Colwellia sp. M166: one gene and its partner. The protein of the gene in region 1 interacts with the protein of each later gene in a pairwise test. Links are inferred from orthologs where the notes say so. Each region holds a gene or a part of one and is shown in the gene's direction. Other genes may lie near its edges. The genes, in order: ybgC and plsB.

What was found.
Region 2: the proteins of ybgC (region 1) and plsB interact in binary tests that used the Escherichia coli proteins (3 or more experiments, as listed by UniProt). The link is inferred for Colwellia sp. M166 from one-to-one orthologs.

The regions. Positions count from the first base shown.
Region 1 is NZ_CP040755.1:3,944,105-3,947,296, forward strand. The notes cover bases 251-3,106. They hold ybgC (tol-pal system-associated acyl-CoA thioesterase), read left to right. Parts: upstream 251-1,401; coding sequence 1,402-1,812; downstream 1,813-3,106. Other genes in these bases: ruvB (Holliday junction branch migration DNA helicase RuvB), read left to right, coding at 251-259; tolQ (protein TolQ), read left to right, coding at 1,802-2,485; tolR (protein TolR), read left to right, coding at 2,500-2,928; tolA (cell envelope integrity protein TolA), read left to right, coding at 2,928-3,106. Also shown: more of ruvB, read left to right, coding at 1-250; more of tolA, read left to right, coding at 3,107-3,192.
Region 2 is NZ_CP040755.1:2,275,699-2,279,127, forward strand. The notes cover bases 337-3,429. They hold plsB (glycerol-3-phosphate 1-O-acyltransferase PlsB), read left to right. Parts: upstream 337-708; coding sequence 709-3,150; downstream 3,151-3,429. Other genes in these bases: ubiA (4-hydroxybenzoate octaprenyltransferase), read right to left, coding at 3,267-3,429. Also shown: FGD67_RS10345 (NYN domain-containing protein), read right to left, coding at 1-333. UniProt on the Escherichia coli protein: Catalyzes the transfer of an acyl group from acyl-ACP to glycerol-3-phosphate (G3P) to form lysophosphatidic acid (LPA). This enzyme can utilize either acyl-CoA or acyl-ACP as the fatty acyl donor.

The DNA.
Region 1 (3,192 bases):
GGACATGTTAGAGGTAGATAATGAAGGTTTTGACTTAATGGATCGAAAACTGCTTGAAGCTATCATTGATAAGTTTGGTGGTGGTCCTGTAGGTTTAGATAATGTTGCCGCCGCTATTGGCGAAGAACGTGAAACCATTGAAGATGTCCTTGAACCATTTTTGATCCAACAAGGCTTTTTACAACGAACGCCAAGAGGGCGAATAGCGACTAACCGTGCTTATTTACATTTTGGTTTAGACTTTCCGGAAAAATCATAAAGCTATCACTCAAGGTAAAACCCTAACGAGTGTTTTTATTGTTAGGGTTGCTAAATACTACGAGTGGCTAGATTACTTCTAGCCTTTGCTAATGTTAGGTTATTAAAATACGTGCTTAAGCATTTCAATGATTGCTCAATCATAAGTTAAACTCCCTCAGCTTGCTGTACTTTAAAAACAAATAAAGTTACACAATAGGCTATTTTTGATGCTAATAGTTCCTAGTAAACCCTAGCTATTAAATCGGTCATTTTTTGGATAGAAAAGCTATCATTATTGACTTTAAGTTAACCATTTAATCAATTTCTTATGGTTATAAGAGGGATATACTCAGCTTTGATATTAAACGATAAACTTATGTACCTAAGACTTTTAGTTCTTACAGAGACAGGAGTAACTTAGCCGAAGCAGAATTAAGTAACCTGAGTGCGGGTTAATGGGCTTTATAACCAGTTTATTCATAGCGTTATTGGTTAAATTATTCATTATATATATTTAAGTTGTTGCTTAGTAAGGAATTTATAGCAACCAATAGCGGTCTATTAGTTGATAAAATAACGTTGATAGGCGCTTAAATAGCATGGTTGAGTAAAGCAGCTTAACTCGAACTGGGGTTAAATAGGTCCCTTTAGGAGAGTATTAAATTGACATAGCCATAAATGAGAACAGAATAATTGGATATATTTTAGGTAAAAAAAAGCCCACATAAATTGATGTGGGCCAACTTAGAATATAAGTTGATAGAAGGAAATTAGGTTTCCAGGAAATATGCAATAGAGAGGTAGCAATACCAAATAAAAAAATTTATGAACTAAAATGAATATCCAACAACAAAATTGTCAGTAAAAGAAAAAATTCGTACGCTAGCTCAAAAACAGGGTCATTTTAATCCGATAAATTTATTCGAACAAACGAAATAAATTTATATTTATCATTAGAAAAACTAATGCGAAGTTCCGATGCTAGATAACCGCTACTTATTACCAACCCGTGATAAGTAGCAAAAGTCTGGAAGATTTTGTCGATAATTAAATTTATTATTGAAATAGTGCTAAAGAAAGTCGCTTAAGCCTTGTCGCGCGTCAGCTTTATCTATTAAGATAAGCTTCTGAAGGTTTTTATAAAATTATTTGAATAAATTAATGTCATTGAACAGTCATCAACACACTATTCGCGTTTATTATGAAGATACCGATGCCGGTGGTATCGTTTATTATGCTAACTATTTAAAATTTTTTGAGCGAGCAAGAACTGAGTGGTTACGGGCACTTGGTATTAATCAGTCAATATTTTTAGAACAAAACATCGGCTTTGTGGTCACAAAAGTAGTGATGGACAACAAGGCATCAGCAAAGCTCGATGATTTGTTAACGACTACCACGACCATAAATCAATTAAAATCGGCCAGTGTGGTCTTTTCACAACAATTGGTAAATCAGAATGAATTAACATTATGCACAGTTGAAATTAAAGTCGCCTGTGTTGATTTGTCTGTTGTTAAACCATGTATTATCCCCAAAAGCATATTAGGAGCATTAAAACGTGTCAGCTGAACTCTCATTTTTTGATTTATTTTTAGAAGCTAGTCTATTAGTTCAACTTGTAATGTTGACCCTACTTGGCTTCTCTATCGCTTGTTGGACGATGATTTTTCAACGTCGTAAAGTATTAATGGCGGCTAGAAGCCAATTACAAAGCTTTGAAGATAAGTTTTGGAGCGGTGCTGACTTAAGTAAACTTTACAGTGAAGTATCAGCAAAAGAACATGTTGATGGTATTGAAAGTCTTTTTGTCTCGGGTTTTCGTGAGTTTGCGCGTTTGCGTAAAAGCCATGCTTATGCACCACAAGTTATTGTTGATGGCACGCATCGAGCAATGCGGGTGGCCTTATCAAGAGAAGTTGATAGTTTAGAAACACATCTGCCATTTATGGCTACGGTAGGATCAATAAGCCCTTATATTGGTTTGTTTGGTACGGTTTGGGGTATTATGAATTCGTTTATTGCCTTAGGTGCTGTGGAGCAAGCCACACTTGCCATGGTTGCGCCTGGTATTGCAGAAGCTTTAATAGCAACAGCAATGGGGTTATTTGCTGCAATTCCTGCGGTAATGGCCTTTAACCGCTTTAGCCATAATGTTGAAAAACTGGAAAACAGTTATGGTAACTTTATGGAAGAATTTGCCAGTATTTTACAGCGACAAACTGCGACAGAACAACACGGCTAAGGTAGATAATAACTATGTATAATCGAGTTAGGCGCCGTAAGGTTGCTGAGATAAATGTAGTGCCTTATATTGATGTCATGTTGGTATTACTGATTATTTTTATGGTGACAGCACCGTTGATAACCCAAGGCGTAAAGGTAGATTTACCACAGGCTGATGCAGAGCCCTTGAGTAAAGATATGAAGCCACCATTAGTTGCTTCTATTGACGCTGAGGGGAATTACTATTTAGCGGTTGGCACCAGTAAAAATAAGCCAATGTCAGCAGAAGAAGTCGCGACGTTAGTTGCCGCACATTTAAAGTTAGAACCAGATACGCCTGTTGTAGTTAATGGTGATGGTGCTGTCTCTTATGATGCTGTTATTCAATTAATGGTGATGTTACAAAAAGTGGCTGGTGTACCATCTGTTGGCTTAATGACTGATACCCCGGAGCGTAAGTAGTGTCATCCAAGTATTCGACCCCCTTAGTGTTAAGTTTTGCCATACATATAGGGTTAGCGGCAGTTTTGTTATTAGGCGACTTTTCTTTACCACCAAAACCGACGCAACCATCGGCGCAAATGGAGCCGATTCAAGCGGTGGTTGTTGATAGAAGTAAAATCGAGGCACAATTTAATCAGATTAAAAAACAAAAGGCTGATGATGCCAAAAAACTTAAAGACCTTGAAGATAGTATTGCGGCGGCAAAAACAAAACGTAAAAATG
Region 2 (3,429 bases), 1.7 Mb from region 1 along the record:
AATAACAATATCAACCTCAGGTGCGGTTTCCATAACATCTACAGCGATACCGACGTCCCAATCGCCTTTTGCCGAGCCATCACGACGCTGAATAAAAGGTTTGAGTTTAACGTTAAAACCTATATGTTTTAAGGCTTTTTGAAATTTATGCTGTTGGTCGTCACTACGTTGTATTGCATAAGCGTTAGCCAAAACAATATCACCTTGTTGGCTGATTTGTTGCCAAAAATTGCGATAGTTAAATTGCTGTTGAAAAGTATCTCGTGTGGTGTAGTAAATATTTTGAATATCTACAAATATGGCAATTTTAGGTCGTTGTTCACTTGCTTGCATAAAAATCCTTTTGATTAACAGAAACCATAGTGTATCTATAACCATGACACTTGAAGATGCAGAAATTCAGCTTGAAGTATCATAACAATATAGTCAAACAATTTGGCTATGCATGCTGTATTTTCATGCTGGCACAGACTTTAGTCACATTAAATAGCGCAAGCAAAGTTAGTGATAAAAATAAGCGCTAAATCTCAGAGATAATGATATCAAAGTGATTAAGTATCACTGAACGAGAAGAAACCCATTACAATGGCTATGATAATTTCATCGGCAAAACCTGCATTTTACGTAGTGATTAATTCAATGAGCATAAGAGACAAGTTTTAAGCTAAGTGTTATAATAACCGGTCAAATAAAGTTGAGAAAAACAAGATGTTAGCTATTCGTAAATTATTTTATTTATTATTACGCTTACCCGTAATGTTATTAGTGCGTTGCAAAGTTGTTGCCGACGAAATAATTAATGCCAAAAAACTCAAGGCTGAGCAACCAGTATTTTATGTTTTACGTCACCAGTCAGCCAGTGATGTTTTATCATTACGTACTGCCTGTAAAAAAGCTGACTTGCCTGATCCGTTATCAGAGGTGAATGTTGACGGACAAATCTTATCTCGACTGCTATTTTTAGAAAAACCGACGGCATTATTTCATTGGCGCAAACCGCAAAAAACCACCGCGATAGCACAAGGCTTCGAGTTACTTAATGCCCATGCAAAAAATGAACAGCTTGATGCTCAACTTATCCCTGCCAATGTTATTTGGGGCCGTACACCAACAAAAGAAAAAAATAATACTAATGTTGGCGCCCTATTAACGGATCAAGAGTCGCCAACTTGGTTACGCAAATTTTTTATCGTCTTATTTTTAGGCCGCCATACGATGGTGCGCTTTAGTGAAGCTATTTCATTTCGCCATATGGCTGATAAACATGGTAGCGACGAAGCCAGTGCAAAAAAATTAATGCGTATTGCCCGTTTTCACTTCCATCGTCAAATCATAGCGGCAACAGGTCCAAGATTGATGCATCGCCAGCAAATGTTCGATCATTTAATGGTTAACCCTGCCATTAAGCGCTTGATCAGCGAAGAAGCAAAAAATAAAGATATTCCTGAAGCACAAGTGAAAAAGCAAGCATTAGCGATAATGGATGAGATCGCCGGTGATTATCGTGATGTCACCGTACGTTTTGGCGAGCGCATACTGGGCTGGTTATGGAATCGCCTCTATAACGGCATCGAAGTTCATCAAGCAGAACGCTTAAGAAACTTAGCTCAAGAAGGCCACGAAATAATCTATGTGCCTTGTCATCGCAGCCATATGGATTATTTATTACTCACCTATGTTATTTTTCAGCAAGGTCTAGTAACCCCCCGGATTGCCGCGGGTATTAATTTAAACTTCTGGCCTGCAGGTCCAATTTTTAGAAAAGCGGGGGCATTTTTCATTCGTCGTAGCTTTAAAGGCAATCGCCTTTATTCCACTATTTTTCGTGAATATTTAAGCTTACTGTTTGAGCGTGGTTATTCGGTAAAATACTATTCAGAAGGTGGCCGTAGTAGAACCGGCAGATTACTTGCGCCGAAAACAGGCATGCTCGCTATGACCATTCAAAGTTTATTGCGCGGCATTGATCGACCATTAACCTTAGTGCCGGTTTATCTTGGCTATGAACATGTGATGGAAGTAGGCACATACCATAAAGAATTGAGTGGCAGCCAAAAGAAAGGTGAGTCCATATTTGGCGTTATTAAAGCCATACGCAACTTACGAAATTACGGCAAAGGTTACGTAAACTTTGGCGAGCCAATTAATATTAATCAATTTTTAAGCCACCAGGTACCTGATTGGAAGCAAGATATAGATCCGATAGATCCTCAAAAGCCAAAGTGGCTAACGCCCAGTGTTAATATACTCGCACAACAAGTCATGACCTCAATCAACCAATGTGCAGCATTAAATGGTGTCGCTTTAGTGTCACTGATTTTACATGCAACTGAAAACAAAGCCTTAACCAAAGCAGAATTAATTAGCCAACTTGATTTCTTCTTGGACATGCAAAGAGCGGCGCCATACCATAGCGAATTAACCATCCCGACTGAAACTGGAGCGCAATTATTAGCTCACGTAATTTTGCTCAATAAAGTAACGATTAATCAAGACAGTTTTGGTGACATTATTTCATTAACCGACAGTGCAATTCTAGAGTTACGCTACTATCGCAATAACATCCTCCACACCTTTATATTACCGTCATTGGTGTGTCGTTTATTAGAGCGTAACGCAAAAATTAGCCAAGATGACTTACTTGGCCAAATTCAACGTTTAGTGCAGCTACTTAAAACTGACTTGTTTTTATGGCAATCGGCTGAAGATGTTGAGCAACAAGTCAAAGCTGTTTGTCAGTTCTTAACTGAACAAAATATTGCTAAACAAAGCAAAGCCGGCTTTTGGTCACTTAGCCCAGATGATGAAACACGTGCGAAAGTTCGCTTAATTGCCGAGTGCGTGAACGAAACCATGCAACGCTTTGCCATTATCACTTCATTGCTGAGCCAATTGGCGCCGATTAAGAAATCAGAGTTAGATGAAAAAGTGGTTGCCATTGCCCAGCGACTATCGGTACTCAATAATATCAATGCCCCTGAGTTTATTGATAAAAAAGCCCAATCGACTTTAATTCTAGCGATGAAAGAGCAGGGTTATATCGTCTTAGATGATAACGATAAGTTAGTCGACAGCAGCACTTTAGGCCTATTGAAAAGCTCAGTCAGTAATTTAGTCGATATTGAAGTATTACAAAGTATTATTCGTTAATACCTTACTGAGATAAGTATTTACTGCTTGTTAATTATACCAAGTCTATTAAGTTTGTTCCCACTTAGTAGAATTGGTATGAGCAGCAGATATGCTGTTATTTTGCTCAGAAAAATTTATAAGTATTCCACCGTAACACCAACAAAAACAACTAAGCCAACATAGTGGTTATTCAAAAAGGCTTGAAAACAACGCTCACGGTCACGTCCAGAAATTAGTATTTGTTGATAACAAAAAAATCCTGCCGCTATCACTAATGACAACTGATAAGGCCAACCA